Regions from separate parts of the Streptomyces sp. NPDC026062 genome, predicted to be linked through region 4. Evidence: riboswitches for the same ligand, from Rfam matches in the RefSeq annotation. Region 4 holds a riboswitch; each other region holds the start of a gene.
The links. A riboswitch is a leader RNA that binds a small molecule or an ion and turns the genes downstream of it on or off. The one in region 4 is predicted to bind S-adenosylmethionine.
Positions count from the first base shown of each region.

Region 1: it holds a riboswitch for S-adenosylmethionine, as region 4 does, so the genes downstream of both, thrC (threonine synthase) here and ACZ4LX_RS05470 (putative leader peptide) in region 4, are expected to answer to the same signal.
Region 2: it holds a riboswitch for S-adenosylmethionine, as region 4 does, so the genes downstream of both, ACZ4LX_RS09225 (aminotransferase class V-fold PLP-dependent enzyme) here and ACZ4LX_RS05470 (putative leader peptide) in region 4, are expected to answer to the same signal.
Region 3: it holds a riboswitch for S-adenosylmethionine, as region 4 does, so the genes downstream of both, ACZ4LX_RS05015 (putative leader peptide) here and ACZ4LX_RS05470 (putative leader peptide) in region 4, are expected to answer to the same signal.

Region 1 is NZ_JBVHOQ010000018.1:123,261-127,547, reverse strand. It holds gene ACZ4LX_RS18620 (MoaD/ThiS family protein) at 179-457, opposite strand; gene thrC (threonine synthase) at 498-1,808, opposite strand; SAM riboswitch class I at 1,826-1,952, opposite strand; gene ACZ4LX_RS18610 (glucosyl-3-phosphoglycerate synthase) at 2,105-3,064, shown strand; gene ACZ4LX_RS18605 (alpha,alpha-trehalose-phosphate synthase (UDP-forming)) at 3,118-4,287, shown strand, end outside.
Region 2 is NZ_JBVHOQ010000008.1:16,519-20,805, forward strand. It holds partial or broken gene ACZ4LX_RS09215 (rhomboid family intramembrane serine protease) at 1-50, shown strand, start outside; gene ACZ4LX_RS09220 (Lrp/AsnC family transcriptional regulator) at 47-328, shown strand; gene ACZ4LX_RS09225 (aminotransferase class V-fold PLP-dependent enzyme) at 392-1,771, opposite strand; SAM riboswitch class IV at 1,946-2,063, opposite strand; gene trpD (anthranilate phosphoribosyltransferase) at 2,154-3,218, opposite strand; gene qcrB (cytochrome bc1 complex cytochrome b subunit) at 3,341-4,287, opposite strand, start outside.
Region 3 is NZ_JBVHOQ010000004.1:76,548-80,834, reverse strand. It holds gene ACZ4LX_RS05030 (benzoate/H(+) symporter BenE family transporter) at 1-272, opposite strand, end outside; gene ACZ4LX_RS05025 (helix-turn-helix domain-containing protein) at 453-1,043, shown strand; gene ACZ4LX_RS05020 (glutathione S-transferase family protein) at 1,054-1,926, opposite strand; gene ACZ4LX_RS05015 (putative leader peptide) at 2,115-2,165, opposite strand; SAM riboswitch class IV at 2,218-2,362, opposite strand; gene ACZ4LX_RS05010 (N-acetylmuramoyl-L-alanine amidase) at 2,615-3,205, opposite strand; gene ACZ4LX_RS05005 (SWF or SNF family helicase) at 3,638-4,287, opposite strand, start outside.
Region 4 is NZ_JBVHOQ010000004.1:184,323-188,609, forward strand. It holds gene ACZ4LX_RS05460 (NtaA/DmoA family FMN-dependent monooxygenase) at 1-766, opposite strand, end outside; gene ACZ4LX_RS05465 (LLM class flavin-dependent oxidoreductase) at 785-2,014, opposite strand; gene ACZ4LX_RS05470 (putative leader peptide) at 2,088-2,204, opposite strand; SAM riboswitch class IV at 2,244-2,356, opposite strand; gene ACZ4LX_RS05475 (flavodoxin family protein) at 2,561-3,013, opposite strand; gene ACZ4LX_RS05480 (four-carbon acid sugar kinase family protein) at 3,294-4,287, shown strand, end outside.

The DNA.
Region 1 (4,287 bases), on a different contig from region 4:
CTTGTCGCGGCCAGGCGCATTCTCATATGCGGGCGGCGCGGGCAGCGGAGGGGACTTCCCTCACCCTACCGCGCTCAACCATGCAGAATTGCCCCCTCCGCTTCTCTCGCGGAGGGGGCAATTCAGGTGACACGGTGAAGTCGGGCCGGCCCTTGCCGAAGGGCCCGGACCCGCGGGCTCAGCAGCCGCCGGCGACGGCCGGGATGATCGAGACGCCGGCACCGTCCGGGGTGACCGCGTCCAGGCCGCCCTCGAAACGCACGTCGTCGTCGTTGACGTACACGTTCACGAAGCGGCGCAGCTTGCCCTGGTCGTCCAGGACACGGGCGGCGATGCCCGGGTGGTCCTTCTCCAGGGAAGCGATGACCTGGGAGAGGGTCGTGCCCTCGGCCGGGACCTCGGCCTGGCCGCCCGTGTAGGTGCGGAGGATGGTGGGGATACGGACCTTGACGCTCATGGTGTGCCCTTCCTGAAGTCTCGGGGTGGTCGGAAGCTTCTCAGCCGGTGGCGAGCCCGGCGGCGCGGAAGGCGTCCAGACTCGGGCGGATCGTGGCGCTCGCCTGCGAGGTGGCGGCCACCGCGTCCAGTGTCTTGAGGCCGTCCCCGGTGTTCAGGACGACAGTGGTGAGCGACGGGTCCAGCAGACCGGCCTCGATCAGCTTCTTCGTCACTCCGACCGTCACCCCGCCCGCCGTCTCGGCGAAGATGCCCTCGGTGCGGGCCAGCAGCTTGATCGCGTCGACGACCTGCTCGTCGTCGACGTCCTCGACGGCGCCGCCGGTGCGGCGGGCGATGTCCAGGACGTACGGGCCGTCGGCCGGGTTGCCGATCGCCAGGGACTTGGCGATCGTGTTCGGCTTCTGCGGGCGGACGACGTCATGACCGGCCTTGAAGGCGGCGGAGACCGGGGAGCAGCCCTCGGCCTGGGCGCCGAAGATCTTGTACGGCTTGTCCTCGACCAGGCCGAGCTTGATCAGCTCCTGGAGACCCTTGTCGATCTTGGTGAGCTGGGAGCCGGACGCGATCGGGATGACGATCTGGTCGGGGAGCCGCCAGCCGAGCTGCTCGCAGATCTCGTAGGCGAGCGTCTTGGAGCCCTCGCCGTAGTACGGGCGCAGGTTGACGTTGACGAAGCCCCAGCCCTCGCCGAGCGGGTCGCCGATGAGCTCGGAGCAGAAGCGGTTGACGTCGTCGTAGTTGCCCTCGATGCCGACCAGCTCACCGCCGTACACCGCGGCCATGACGACCTTGCCCTGCTCCAGGTCGTGCGGGATGAACACGCAGCTGCGCAGTCCGGCGCGGGCGGCGGCGGCGCCCACGGCGCCGGCGAGGTTGCCGGTGGAGGAGCAGGACAGAGTGGTGAATCCGAAGGCGCGGGCGGCCTCGACGGCGATCGCGACGACGCGGTCCTTGAAGGAGTGCGTCGGGTTGCCGGAGTCGTCCTTGACGTACAGACCGCCGGTGACGCCCAGCTCGCGGGCGAGGTTGTCGGCCTTGACCAGCTTGGTGAAGCCGGGGTTGATGTTGGGCTTGTCCGCGACATCGGACGGGACCGGCAGCAGCGGCGCGTAGCGCCAGATGTTGTTCGGGCCGGCCTCGATGCGCTTCCTCAGCTCGTCCGGGGAGCCGCTCGGCAGGTCGTACGCCACTTCGAGCGGCCCGAAACAGGACGCGCAGGCGAAAATGGGACCGAGTGCGAATCGCTCTCCGCATTCGCGGCAGGAAAGCGCGGCGGCGGGACCGAGGTCCACGGATGATTCGGCGTTTGCTGCGGCAGATGTGGCGGGTGCGGCAGTCTCAACAGCCATGATGGCGAGGCCCTTTCTCCTCATCTTCCTCGCGACGCATTTCGTCACGAGACGGAATTGGCACCTTCCCCACCTGACCTCGCGGTCGGCGGGAGGGTTGCCGGGACTTCAACGGGCCGTTCCCTCTGTCCCTCTGGATGAGCGCTGTGGCACTGGATCATGGATCCAGGCGTTTATCGGCGGATGACCCCGGCATGCGACGGCCATCTGCGTTGTTCAAGACTGTAACCGAAGCACCGGACTGTTGAGATAGCCGTCCGTACCGCGAGATGGATCACATACAGGGAGTATCGACCGTGCTGGAAGAGGTCGAACGCTGGCTGACCAGGCGTTCCTGGTCAGCCGCCGACCGTCCGCTGGACCTTCTGCTGGACGCGAGAAACGGCTTCGGGAGCAGCGTGCAGGGGCCGCGCGTGAGTGTGGTGCTGCCCGCGCTGAACGAGGCGGAGACGGTCGGCGACATCGTCACGACGATCCGGCGCGAGCTCATGGAGAAGGTCCGGCTGGTGGACGAGCTCGTGGTGATCGACTCCGGCTCGACGGACGCCACCGCCGAGGTCGCCCGCCGGGCGGGCGCCCGGGTCGTCCACCGCGACGCGATCCTCCCCCGCATCCCCGCCACCCCGGGTAAGGGCGAGGTGCTGTGGCGGTCACTCCTGGTGACCAGCGGCGACATCGTCTGCTTCGTCGACGCGGACCTGAAGGACTTCTCGGCCGACTTCGTCTCCGGCATCGTCGGCCCGCTGCTGACCGATCCGGATGTGCAGTTCGTCAAGGCGATGTACGACCGTCCGCTCGGCGGCACGGCCGGGCAGGGCGGCCGGGTGACCGAGCTGGTGGCCCGGCCGCTGCTCAATCTGCACTGGCCGCAGCTGGCCGGCTTCGTCCAGCCGCTGGGCGGCGAGTACGCGGTACGCCGTTCGCTCCTGGAGCGGCTGCCCTTCCCGGTCGGTTACGGAGTGGAGCTGGGCCTGCTCGTCGACTCCCTGCACACGGTCGGCCTGGACGCGCTCGCGCAGGTGGACGTCGGGGTCAGGATCCACCGCCACCAGGACGGCCAGGCGCTCGGACGGATGGCCGCCGCCATCTACCGCACCGCCCAGCTGCGGCTCTCCAGGGGACATCTGGTCCGCCCCTCGCTGACGCAGTTCGAGCGCGGCGAGCACGGGTTCGTCCCGCGTACGTACCCGGTGGACACGGAGGAGCGGCCGCCGATGCTGGAGATCGAGGAGTACCTTTCACGCCGTGCGGCGTGACCCCGGCCGACTTCGCACGTTTGGGCGCTTCGTGATCGGGCTAGATTCCGCCCATGGTCTCCGAGCACGCCCCTCAGCCCGCTGCCCAGGTCCTCGTCGCGTCGAACCGCGGGCCGGTCTCGTACACGCTGCGTGAGGACGGCACCCTCGACTCGCGGCGCGGCGGGGGCGGGCTCGTCTCCGGGCTGAGCGCGGTGGACGACAAGATGTGGGTCTGCGCCGCCCTCGGGGACGGTGACCGCGAGGCGGTGCGGCGCGGGGTCGGGGAACCGGGCATCCGGATGCTCGACATCGACGCGGAGGTGCACGCCGACGCGTACAACGGCATCGCGAACTCGGTGCTCTGGTTCGTCCACCACATGCTCTACCAGACCCCCGTCGAGCCGGTCTTCGACGCGGAGTTCCGGCGGCAGTGGGCCTCCTTCGAGACGTACAACCGGGCCTTCGCCGCGGCGCTCGCCGAGGAGGCGGGCGAGGGCGCGGCGGTCCTCGTGCAGGACTACCACCTGGCGCTGGTGCCGGGCATGCTCCGCGAGCTCCGCCCCGATCTGCGGATCGGCCACTTCTCGCACACCCCGTGGGCGCCCGTCGACTACTTCCGGCTGCTGCCCGACGACATCGCGGAACAGCTCCTGCACGGCATCCTGGGTGCCGACCGGGCGGCCTTCCTGACCCGCCGCTGGGCGGACGCGTTCATCGGCTGCTGTACGGAGATCCTCGGCGGCACCGGCCACACCCGGATCGGGGTGCACGGCCTCGGCGCCGACGCGGACTTCCTGCGCCGCCGCTCCCACGAGGCGGATGTGGACGAGCGGATGGCGGCGCTGCGGGAGCAGGTGGGCCCCGGCCGAAGGACGATCGTGCGGGTGGACCGTACGGAACTCTCCAAGAACATCGTCCGGGGGATGCTCGCCTACCGCGCCCTGCTCGACGAGCGGCCCGAGTGGCGCGGGCGCGTCGTCCACATCGCGTTCGCCTACCCCTCACGCCAGGACCTGGCGGTCTACCGGGAGTACACCGCCGAGGTGCAGCGCGTCGCCGACGCGATCAACTCGGCTTACGGGACGGCGGACTGGACCCCGGTCGTCCTCCACGTCAAGGACGACTTCGCGCGCTCGCTGGCGGCGTACCGGCTGGCGGACGTCGCGCTCGTCAACCCGATCCGGGACGGGATGAACCTGGTCGCCAAGGAGGTCCCGGTCGTCTCCGACGACGGCTGCGCG
Region 2 (4,287 bases), on a different contig from region 4:
ATAGAGTGAAGTCTCCAGCCACGGCCACCGAGGGAGAAAGCCAGCCGTGATCACCGCGATCGTGCTCATCAAAACCAGCGTGGACCGGATTCCCGAGATCGCCGAGGCCATTGCCGCGCTGGACAGCGTCAGCGAGGTCTTCTCGGTCACCGGTACGTACGACCTGATCGCCATGGTCCGAGTGTCCAAGCACGACGACCTCGCCGATGTCATCCCCGGCCGGATCAGCAAGATCCCCGGTGTCGAGGGAACCGACACCCACGTGGCGTTCCGTACGTATTCGCAGCACGACCTGGAAGCGGCCTTCGCCATCGGTCTGGACGCGTAACCGTCCACAGGTTCGGCCGGGTACGGACAGCTGTCCGTACCCGGCCGAACCTGTGATGAGGCCTCAGACCTGGGTGGCGGTGCCCCGGTCCGGGACGCAACGGCCTTCCTCGGTGCGGTACTTCCACTGGGCGCCCTCGCTCACGAGCTCCTTGACCGCCCGCAGGAAGCGCTCGATGTGCTCGTCCGGCGTACCGGCGCCGAAGCTGACCCGGATCGCGTTGAGGGACTTCTGACCCGGCTCCGCGTCCGGCGCGCCGCACTCGCCGACGTCCTGCGGGTCGCTGCCGAGCAGGGTGCGCACGAGGGGGTGCGCGCAGAAGAGTCCGTCACGCACCCCGATGCCGTACTCGGCGGAGAGCGCCGCGGCGAAGTGCGAGCTGTTCCAGCCCTCCACCACGAAGGAGATGACGCCGACCCGCGGGGCGTCGTCGCCGAACAGCGAGAGCACCTTGACCTGGGGGACCTCGGCGAGTCCGGCCCGGATCGCGGTGACGAGCCGCTGCTCCCGGGCGACCAGGCTGTCGAACCCGGCCTCGGTGAGCGCCTTGCAGGCGGAGGCGATGGAGTAGACGCCGATGACGTTGGGCGAGCCGGCCTCGTGGCGGGCGGCGGTGGTGTGCCATTCGACGTCCACCGCGCCATCGGCACGCCGGGCGACCGTACGGGACGCGCCGCCGCCGGCCAGGTAGGGCTCGGCGTCGCGCAGCCAGTCGGAGCGGCCGGCGAGGACGCCCGAGCCGAACGGCGCGTACAGCTTGTGGCCGGAGAAGGCGACCCAGTCGACGTCCAGCTCCGCGATGTCGACGGGGTGGTGCGGGGCGAGCTGGGCGGCGTCCAGCACGATCCGGGCGCCGTGGGCGTGCGCGGCGGCGGCGAGCTCCTTGACCGGCCACAGCTCGCCGGTGACGTTGGAGGCGCCGGTGACGCAGACCAGCGCGGGGCCGTAGGGGTCACGGTCGGCGAGCGCGCGCTCCAGCGTCTCGACGGCCTGGGCCGGGGTGCGCGGGGCGTTCAGATACGTCACCCGGGCGTCGCGCCACGGCAGCAGCGAGGCGTGGTGCTCGGTCTCGAAGACGAACACCTGGCAGTCGGCGGGCAGTACGGCGGCGAGCAGGTTGAGCGAGTCGGTGGTGGACCGGGTGAAGATCACCTGGTCCTCGGCGCGGCAGCCGAGGAACTCCGCGACGGTGACGCGGCTGGACTCGAAGAGGTCCGTGGAGAGCTGCGAGAGATAGCCGGCGCCTCGGTGGACGCTGCCGTAGTACGGGGCGTACGCGGCCACGTCGTCCCACACCCGCTGCAGGGCCGGAGCGCTGGCGGCGTAGTCCAGCGCGGCGTAGGTGACCTCGCCGCCGGTGACCAGCGGAACCGTCACATCCTTGCCCAGAACCGGCAGCGGGGCACAAACGGACCGGTCGGTGGCAGCGGTGAAGGCAGACATGACGAACTCCCGTAACAGGCAGGCGAATTCCGCGTGCCTGCGGACACGCGGCAGCACGGAAGGAAGAAAAAAGGGTGTGCGGAGGAGGGCCGAAAAGCCCTATCGCATTCGCGTGCTCACAAGAGGCTCCCTGAGGACCAGGACCCCACGGGTGGACATCTCACGATGTCGAGGGGTCCGCGCTTGCCGCAGACCTCGCTGCCTGCGGCCTGGTCTTCACCCGGGGCACCCCGCCACGGACGGAGGGTTGCCGGACAGCGGGCCGGGGCCGTAGTCGCTGTCACTCATGACCTGCACAGCATCTTGCCATACGTACCCGAACGCGCAAGGCGCAGTCCATGATCTGGACTGCGCCTCGCCTCACATCCGGTGCCACGCCCTCTCAGGCGTTGCTGGCCACGACCCATCTCTCCAGCGCCCGGCCCGCCGCGCCCGAGTCGATGGACTCGGCGGCCTTCGCCATTCCGGCCGTGAGCTGCTCGGTGAGCGTGCCCTCCCCCGGGTCCAGCGAGACGAGCGCCGCCGCCGAGTTGAGCAGGACGGCGTCCCGGACGGGCCCCGTCTCCCCGGCGAGCAGCCGGCGGGCCACATCCGCGTTGTACGAGGCGTCGGCACCCCGCAGCGCCTCCACCGGCACCAGGTCGATGCCGACGTCGCGCGGGTCGAAGGTCTCCTCGCGCACCTGGCCGTCCCTGGCGACCCAGACGCGGGAGGTCGCGGTGGTCGTCAGCTCGTCCAGGCCGTCGTCGCCCCGGAAGACCAGGGCGGAGTTGCCGCGTTCGGCGAGGACGCCCGCGACGATGGGCGCCATCCGCAGGTCGGCCACGCCGATCGCCTGCGCACGCACCTTGGCCGGGTTGGTGAGCGGCCCGAGGATGTTGAAGGTGGTCGGCGCGCCGAGCTCCGCCCGCGCCTTCGCCGCGTACCGCAGGGCGGGGTGGAACTTCACGGCGAAGCAGAACGTGATGCCCGCTTCCTCGGCCACCTCCACCACACGCTGCGGGGGCAGTTCCAGATTGACGCCGAGCTTGCCCAGCACGTCGGAGGAGCCGCTGGCCGACGACGAGGCGCGGTTGCCGTGCTTGACGACCTTGGCGCCCGTCCCGGCCACGACGATCGCCGACATGGTGGAGATGTTGACCGTCTTGGCCATGTCGCCGCCGGTGCCCACGATGTCGACCGTACGGCCGGGCACATGGATGGTCGTGGCGTGCTCGTACATCGCGCGGACCAGGCCGGAGACCTCCGTGACGGTCTCGCCCTTGGCGCGCAGCGCCACCGCGAAGCCGGCGATCTGCACATCGGTCGCCTCGCCGCTCATGATGCGGTCCATCGCCCAGGCGGTGTCGTCCTCGGTCAGGTCCTGGCCGCGCAGCAGGGGGGTCAGCACGCCGGGCCAGGAACGGGCCGCCACGCTGTCGCCGCCGACCGGGGTCACAACGTTCATGGTCCACTCCTGGGTCCACAGCCGATAAAAGGGATGTCACCACCCTATCGACCCCCGGGGACAGCGAAGAGCCCCGTCCACGCGGTGGACGGGGCTCCTGCTGTGGCGATCAGTTCAGGTGATCAGTGGTGGCCGTGGCCGCTGGTGATCTCCTTGTACTCCTCGGCGGTGGGCTTGGCGATCTGGTTGTTCTCGCCGTAGAAGCCCTTGCTGAGCTTGGCCCGCAGCTTCTGCACCGCGGACACCTTGCGCTCGACACCGTTCTCGTCGACCGTCGGGCCGATCTCGACCGGCTTGTACTGCTCGTGCGCGGTGAGCGTGTGCAGCTGCGCGGGTGCGAGCGGCTCGTGCACCTCGACGAACTCACCGTGCGGCAGGCGCTTGATGAGACCGGACTCGCGCCCGTGCAGCACCTTCTCCTTGTCCCGGCGCTGAAGGCCGAGGCAGATCCGCTTGGTCGCGATGAACGCGAGAACCGGTCCGACGAAGAAGAAGATCCGTACGAACCACGAGATCGCGTTCAGCGACAGGTGGAAGTGCGTGGCCCAGAGGTCGTTTCCACCACCCACGAGACCGATGAAGTACACCGTGATCCAGGCGACGCCGAAGGCCGTCCGGGTCGGGGTGTTGCGCGGGCGGTCCAGGATGTGGTGCTCGCGCTTGTCGCCGGTGATCCAGGACTCGATGAAGGGATACATCGCGATCGCGCCCAGGATCAGGCCGAAGAGCATCAGCGGGATGAACACACCCAGGACGAGTGTGTGACCCCAGAGGTTGATCTCCCAGCCCGGCATCACTCGGATCAGACCCTCGGCGAAGCCCATGTACCAGTCGGGCTGGGCGCCGGTGGACACCTGGTCCGGGCGGTACGGGCCGATGGCCCAGATCGGGTTGATCGAGGCGATGCCCGCGATGACGGCGATGACGCCGAAGACCAGGAAGAAGAAGCCTCCGGCCTTCGCCATGTACACCGGCAGCAGCGGCATGCCCACGACGTTCTTGTTGGTCCGGCCGGGACCCGCGAACTGCGTGTGCTTGTGGTAGAAGACCAGGATCAGGTGGCCCACCA
Region 3 (4,287 bases), 110 kb from region 4:
CTCAGTCCGGTCGCGAGCAGCGCGGCTCCCGGCGTCGACCACGCGGTCACGACAGGGGCCCGGAAGCGCAGCGACAGTCCGACGCAGGTGCAGGCGAGCCCGACACCGAGCGCCAGCATCCAGGAGGAGATCTCGCGGGAGTCGGCCCCCGCCGCCTGCGCGGCCGTGAAGACCAGGGCGGCCGAGCTGGTGACGCCCACCATGACGGCGATCAGTCCGGCGGCCACGGCCGAGGGCGGCGCGATCGAGCGAATGCGGGTGATCGCGAACATGAGTGAGCCACTTCCCCTGCGATGTGCCTGACCGGGTGCTGCCCCTGGCTGGACCGATGGCCCGCGGTTGACGGGGCGTGCCCGTGAAGGTGCGTTCCGTATACGGAACGTTCTGTATGTGGAACACTAGAGAAGCGGGCCGACGCCCGTCAACCGGAGAGTGGAGCGGGTGCACGGCCGATGGGGCTGAACGAGGACGTGGGGCGCAGGCTGCGAGCGCTGCGGCGCGAGCGGGACCTGTCCCTTTCGGAGCTCTCCAGGCGCTCCCGCGTGGGCAAGGGCACGCTCTCGGCGCTGGAGAGCGGCACCAGGAATCCCACCCTGGAGACGCTGTACGCACTCACCACGGCGCTCGGTCTACCGCTCAGCGCCGTGCTGAGCGACCCGCTCCCGGCAGGGGGCTCCGGTCCGGCACTCCCCGGTGTCTCGGGAAGTGCCGTCACCGCTGTCCTTCTGGAGCGGCACGAGGACGGGCCCGCGGTCACCGATGTGTTCCGCATCAGCATCAGGGCGGGCGCCGTGCAGCAGTCGCAGGGGCATGTCCCGGGCACCCGGGAGAGCCTGATGGTGCTGGCCGGGACCGCCGTCGTCGGCCCGCCGGACGACACCAGTACCGCGGGTCCCGGTTCCTGCGCGCACTGGCGGGCCGACGCGCCCCACGTCTACGGCGCGCCCGACGGCGACGTGCAGGGCATCCTCTTCGTCCGCTATCCCCCGGCGGGGGAGCCCGCGGAGGGTGTGGACCGGGGAACCGCTCGCGCCTCGGACTGAACGCCTGGGCTCACGCCGCGTCGGACACGGCATCGTCCGCGCACGAGAACGCGGAGCGGTCGTCGGGCACGGCATCGTCCGCGCACGGGAGCGCGGAGCCGTCGTCGAGCACGATGTCGTCCGCGCGGGGGAAGGCGGGATGGCCTTCGAGGCGTCGGACGAACTCCTGGAGCCGGGGATACGCGGACAGGCAACCGGCCGGGCCCGGACGGACGAGCGCCACCCAGAGGTCCACGTCGGCGGCCGTCAGCTCCGCGCCCAACGCATAGGGCCGCAAGGAGAGACTCTGTTCCATCAGACCGAGTGCCGCCGAGCGCTCCGAGGGCGCGGCGGACGGCGTGACCTTCCGGTCCAGCAGTTCACGCAAGGCTTCGACGTCCCGGGCGAGTGCCGGCGGGTGGAGCGCGGAGGGGCGTGACTCGTCGTGCCCGGACAGCAGACCCGCGAGATCGCGCAGAATGCCGGGCGTGTGGTTGCTGACGATGCGGCCGCTCCAGCGGTCGCGCAGCGCGGGTGCCGTCAGCGGTCCGTCGTAGTGGAGCACCGTGGCCTCGTACGCACCGAGCAGCGAGGCGAAGGCCTCGGGCGTCCCGGCCGGGTGGGTCAGGAGCGTGGTGGTGACCGAGTCCCGCAGCCCGAGGAGATCGAGTGTGATGGAGATGCGCAGCGAGCGCGGACAACTCGCCGACAGGAACAGTTCGTAGCGGTGTGGTGCGGGATAGAACCCGCCGGCGAGCCCGACGCCGATCCGGCTGTGGAAGCGGGGGGACCGGACCCCCGACGAGGGGCGAAGGCCTGCGGCGCGGGATGCGGCGGCGGACGAAACGGGGCCGCAATTCGGTGACTTGCCTGTGATGGAACCGCGTGATGCTGTCTCGGGCATGACTCTCCCTGTGGGGATCCCTGGGGGAACGACGAAGCCACCGTCACCTCGTGGGCGCCGGCGGCCGGATGCGGAACGACTGCGCTTGCGTACCGGTCCGGACCTGGAGGACCCGAAGGGTCCCGAAGCGATCACACCGGAAAAAAGGGAATCCGGCGGATCGGACCGGGACAGGTCCTGCGTGTGGACTAGTAAGCGCTGGAGACACGCAACAGATCGATGTGCAAGCGCCTCGTCAAGCCGTTCCTGGGCAATTCCCACCGGTCCTGCCATCGGGGCTCGCGAGACGCGAGACCGCGCTTGCCCTGTCGGTGCGACAGGACCCGGTCGTCACCCGGGGCACCCCATCGCGGTGGAAGGGTTGCCTGCCAGCGGGCCGGGGCCGATCACCGCACGAGCGGGAGACCCCGCACGGGCAGCGCTGACAATCGTGACCGTCCACGTCAGTCTCGGTGCGCCCGGTGGTGCCGTCAAGAAGGCGGGACCGGCCGTCTCGCCTGGTGGTCACCGGCGTTGCCTTCCGATCCGGTACGGCACCCGTTTTCCGGCCGGCCCGCCCCGGCTGCCGCTCGGCCGCTCCTGATCCGCCGCCCGCCCGGGGCGACTTGGAAGCACTGGTGCGGCCATTCGGCCGGTCCACGCCCCCGGCGTACACCCGGGGCGTGGAGTCCGGCCGACCGTGCGTGGTTCAGCCGGCGCTCAGCAGGTTGACCAGACGGATGTAGCGGACCCAGTCCCAGTGGGGACCCGGGTCCGTGTGGTCCGTACCCGGGACCTGAACGTGGCCGAGGATGTGCGCCCGGTCCTTGGGGATGCCGTAGCGGTCGCACACCGAGGCCGTCAGCAGTGCGGACTTCTCGTACATGGCGTTGGTGAAGTAGGAGGGCTGGTCCACATAGCCCTCGTGCTCGATGCCGATGCTACGGGTGTTGTAGTCCCAGTTCCCCGCATGCCAGGCGATGTCCTTCTCCCGCACGCACTGGTCGATGTACCCGTCCCCGGAACGCACCAGATAGTGCGCGGACACCTGCTTCGCCGGATTCTGGAAGATCGCCACGGTGTCCGAGAACGTCTCCTGGGTGACATGGATGATCACGTACTGCACCGGATAGGCCGAAGGCCGCGTCGATACCGTGTAGTTGGACGCCGAGGCCGGTACCCAGTGGGCCGCCGGATAGTCCGTCTCGCCGGCAGTTGCCGCGGTGGCGCGGACGGAGGCGGGAAGCAGTGCCCCCGCCGCTGTCGCGGCGGCGCCCTGAAGGATCCTTCTGCGGTCCATGCGTACTCCTGAGTGTGGGGGAGGGCAGCGGCGTGACGCTCCGGAACGGGCCTCGCGCGGCCGTTCGGCAACGCGTGGAATGCCGGTACCCGATTCACCGGCATCCCGTGACTCCCTGTTGTCCGATGACCGGAACGTGCTGTCCGATGTGCGGCCGAGCGGCGTGCGCGCCCCACCGTACGGGCGCCGCGCGGGTGGCGGAAGACGGCAGCGGTCCGAAACCGGTCCGAACCAGGGGGAGTTGCGGTGACGTGGGCCGCCCCGTAGTCGGGCCGGGGCCGGGCCGCCGGGCGGTGGGGCCCCGCGGCCCGGGAGCTCCGGTCCTCGGCCGGTCGGTGGGTGCGGCAGCTCCGGAGGCGTCACGGACGTCTCCATGCCGGAGCCGTCCGGCCGGGTCGAAGGCGTACCCTGCCCGCCGCCGGCGAGCCGTTGTCAGCCGTCCGAAGACGCCGTCGCATCCGCCCAGGCCGCCGCCGGATCCTCGTCGGACGGACCCACCGGAGTCCACCGGCCGCTCTCCTTGCGGTACGGATACCAGCGGCCGTCCCGTCCGTAGCGCAGCTGAGCCGTGCCGTCCACGGACGTCCAGCGGTTGCGCTCGGCGCGCAGCCGGGGAGCCTCGTCCTCCTCCCAGGCTCCGGCGAGCCGCGTTCTGGCCCGGGCGAGGGTGCCGGCGCCCGGCGTCCACTCCTCGTCGAGCACGGCGAGCGCGGCCGGGCCGCCGTAACGCCAGGCGCGCACGGCGGCCGCCAGACCGGCACGCTGCCGGCCCGATCCCGCCGCCAGCCGGTTCGCGATCCACGGCTCGGGCCGCGCGTCCGCCGCCAGCCGTACCGCGTCCTGCCCGGGAGTCAGCCCGGCAGGGACCGGCTGCTGTCCATGACCGGGCGACAGCGCCTCAGCCAGCATCCGGTGAGCACGCGCCGCGCTGTCCGTTGCCAGCATCTCCAAGGCGGCCGGGTCCACGCCCGGTTCTGGATCCGTCTCCGTTTCCAGGGAGGGAGACGGTCCCGGTTCGGCGGGGAGCACAGGGACCGGTGGCAGTGGCGGGAGGAGGCCGGCCGCCGCGTAGGCCTCGGCCG
Region 4 (4,287 bases):
CCTCCTTGAGGGTGCTGTAGCGGCTGAAGATGGCGTCGGCGCCTTCCGCCGCGAACTCGCGTCCTTCGTCGGAGTCCCCGGCCTGGAAGATCACCGGGCGGCCCTGGGGGCTGCGTGGGACGTTGAACTGTCCCTCGATGTCGAAGTGCTGCCCCTTGTGCACGAAGGATCCGGCCTGTGCGTCCCGCAGGAACGTGCCGGTTCGCGCGTCGGCGAGGATCTCGTCACCGCGCCAGGAGTCGAACAGTTCGTTGGCCGTGGCGAGGAACTCCCTGGCCCGGGAGTACCGCTCCTCCTGCGGAAGGAATCCGCCGCGTCGGAAGTTCTCGCCGGTGAAGGCGTCCCACGAGGTGACGACGTTCCATGCCGCGCGCCCGCCCGAGAGGTGGTCGAGGCTGGCGAACTGGCGGGCCACCTCATAGGGCTCGTTGAACGTGGAGTTGATCGTGCCCGTGAGGCCGAGGTGTTCGGTGACGGCGGCGAGGGCGGACAGGACGGTGAAGGTGTCGGGGCGCCCCACCACATCCAAGTCATATATCTTGCCGCCCTGTTCGCGCAGCCGCAGCCCCTCGGCGAGGAACAGGAAGTCGAACTTGGCGCGTTCGGCGGTGCGGGCGAAGTGCGCGAACGAGCTGAACTCGACGTGGCTTCCGGCCTTGGGGTCGCTCCACACGGTGGTGTTGTTGACGCCCGGGAAGTGGGCGGCGAGGTGGATCTGCTTGAGCGGCTTGCCGGTGCTGGTGCCGGCGCCGTTGCTGGTGCTCATGTCGGTGTTCCCTCCGGCTCAGACAGTGGCGTAGCGGTTGGCGGGGCGGGCGAGCCCGAGCAGCCCGCGCAGGGTGTCGGCCTCGTAGGCGCTTCGGAAGGCACCGCGGCGCTGCAGTTCGGGCACGAGTCCGCGGGTGATCGCCGGGAGGTCGTGGCCGGTCACCGCGGGGCGCAGCCGGAAGCCGGAGAGCCCTGCCTCCTGCCAGTCCTGGAGCAGGTCCGCCAGTTGGGCGGGCGTGCCGGTGAACACCTTCGCGTCGCTGGTGTACGGAGTACCGGCGAGGCCGTCGAGACGGTCCCGGCGGGCTGCCGCGGCCGAGGGATCGCCGTCGAGGAACACGACGAGGTCCCCGAAGATGTGCAGGGGGTCCGCCGCCCGGCCCGCCGCGGCCTGTTCGGTGCGGATCTCGTCGATGACGGTGCGGGCCTGTCCGGCGTCGTGCGGGGTGATGAAGCCGATGTCCGTCGAGCCTGCCACCAGTTGGAAGGGCACGCGGTGGTGTGCCAGGGCGCTGACGACCGGCTGCCCCTGCGGGGGCCGCGGGGTGATCGAGGGACCCTTGACGCTGAAGTGCCGTCCTTCGAAGTCGATGTAGTGCAGCTTGTCGCGGTCGATGAAGCGCCCTGTGGCGATGTCGCGGATTTCCGCGCTGTCGTCCCAGCTGTCCCAGAGGCGGCGCACCGCCTCGATGTAGTCGGCGGCCTCCTCGAAGAGTTCGGCGGTCAGGTCGCCTACGGCCGGGGTGCCCAGGTCCTCGGCGTCGAAGCGCGGAAACGTCCGGCGGCCGAAGTGGGCCGCTTCGTACTGCCGGGCCGACACCTGGACGCGCAGACCGGCGCGGCCGGTGCTCACGTAGTCGAGGGTGGCGATCGCCTTGGAGATGTGGAACGGCTCGGTGTGCGTGGCGACCACGGTGGGGACGAGCCCGATGTGCGTGGTGAGCGGGGCCACGCGGGCGGCGACGAGTACCGCGTCCAGTCGCCCGCGCTCCTGGTCGGTACGTCCGTCGGGCTCCGTGAACCGCGAGGACTGGAGCCCGAGCGCGTCCTCGATCGTCACGAAGTCGATCAGGCCGCGTTCGGCCTCCTGGACGGTGTCGGTCCAGTACTCGGCGGTGAGCAGTTCTCCGGGCCGGGCCTCCGGCTCGCGCCATGCGGCGGGATGCCAGCCCGCGCCGTTGAGGGCGACGGCGAGGTGGAGCGGGGAGGAGGACAGGGGAGGGTGCGGCAATGACGATGCGGACACGAAAGGGTGCCTTCCTGATCGGCCGTGGGTGATCGCCGGGCCTCGTCGGGAGGTTCGGCGTCGCGGGTACGGGTCAGGAACAACAGAGCGCGCCGGCCACGCGCTGGAGGTCGATGTGCGGCCGGGAGTACAGGTGGACGCGGCGGCGCGGGGCGAGCACCCTGACGAACGTGCGGGACACCGGTGGCATGACCGTCGCCTCCGCTCTTCCGGCTCGGCGGGCCCGGGGGCCTCGCGCTTGCGGAACCCGGACGGGCCCCGCCTGGTCGTCACCCGGAGCACCCCGCCGCGTGGGAGGGTTGCCGGTCAGCGAGCCGGGGCTTGTCGCTGACACTCATGACCTGCACGGAACGCTACGCGCGCCGGCAGCGCCACGCAATGCCCCGCAGATCACGGCCATGCTCACATTGCTCCATGCGCGCACTGCCGTAGGCGTAACAACGCGACGGGCACGCTCTGTTCCCCGGGCGGAACGACGCCGACGGGAACGTCCGCGTACCGACCACGCGCACCCCGCGGGGTGCCTGCTCGTCGGGGCCGGGCGGCTCAGTCCGTCAAGCCGGCGGCAAGGGTCGCACCCAGCTCCCAGCACGCCTCGATGTCGGCCTTGACGGGTTCTCCTGTGACCCTCACGGCGTCGGCCGCACGGCGCCACCCCAGACCTGTCGTGACCGACTCGATGGCCCTGACCGCCCCGGTGACGTCGTTGCCGCCGTGCACGTAGTAGCCGAAGGGGCGGCCCCGCGTCGCGTCGAGGCAGGGGTAGTAGACCTGGTCGAAGAAGTGCTTGAGGGCACCGGACATGTAGCCGAGGTTCGCCGGGGTTCCGAGCAGAACACCGTCGGCGGCGAGCACGTCGGACGCCGTCGCGGCGAGCGCCGCGCGGCGCTCGACCCGGACGCCCTCGATCTCGTCGGTCGTCGCGCCGGAGACAACGGCTTCGAACATCGCCTGGCAGTTCGGCGAGGGCGTGTGATGCACGATCAGCAAAGTGGCCACACCCCCAGACCCTGCCGCGACCGCCGCGCGTCCGCAAGCGAAGCGCCGCGAAGCCGCGGCCCCGTGCCCCGTTCCCGTCGGTATGGCGGTTCGGGAACGATTCGGCGGCGGACATCGCACGCGATGCCGGAGCCGACCTGCCGGCCAGCCCTGCTGTCGAGCTGTCGACTTGTCAACCCGCCAACCCGCCGGGGGATGCGTGCGAATCGGTTGTCCGGCGTCCCGTCTTCACCGAGCATGGGTTCCCTCACGTACGAGCTGAACGACGACAGGGCGGGGCATGACATCCGGCAAGGAAACCCGGCAGGGCATCGGCATCCTGGCGGACGACCTCACCAGCGCCGGTGACGGAGCGGCACCCTTCCGCCGGACCGGACACGAGGCACGGATCCTGCTGTCCACCCCGGCGACCGCACCCCCGCAGGGCCCGGCCGTGACCGCTGTCGACCTGGGAAGCCGTCTGCTCGACGAGGCGTCCGCCGCATCGCGTACGAGGCAGGCCGCCCGGCTGTTCGCCGGCTCCGCGCTCCTGCTCAAGACGGTGGACTCGACACTGCGCGGACATGTCGCGGCGGAGGTACGGGCCGCGTGGGCGGGATCAAGGCGGCAGGCCGTCCTCATCGCTCCCGCCTTCCCGGCGGAGGGCAGGGTGACAAGGGGAGCCGTGCAGTACGTGCGGGGCGTACCGGTCCACCGGAGTGACTTCGCCCGCGATCCCGTGCACCCCGTGCTCCACTCGGACCTGCGGACGGTGTTCCCGGGCGCCCTGACGGCCGGTCCGGACCGGGCGGCCCAGCTGCCCGAACTGATCGCCCGGGGTGGCCTGATCGTCTGTTCCGCAGCGTCGGACAGCGATCTCGACCGCCTGGTGGCGGCGGTCCCGCGTCCGGAGGACGTGCTGTGGGTCGGTTCCCCCGGGCTGGCGACGGCCCTGGCCCGACGGTGCGCGCGCACAGACGGCCCCACTGATACCGCACCCGCGCCGGCGCGCCGGCCGCTCGTCGTCGTCGGCAGCGCAAACCCGGCGACCCGGCGGCAACTGGCCGCGCTGCGCACCCGTACGGATGTCCGGGCCGTCACTGTCGGCAGCGACCCTGCCGCGGCAGTGGAACGACTGCGTGCCCTGACGGCTCCCGTGCTCGCTCTGCGGACACCTGATGAAAGGTGCACGCCACAGGCCGCCCGTGTTCTCGCCCGGTCCTTGGCCGCAGCCGTCCGGGCACTGGCAGATGAGCGCCTGACCGACGCGCTCGTGGTCACCGGCGGGGAAACGG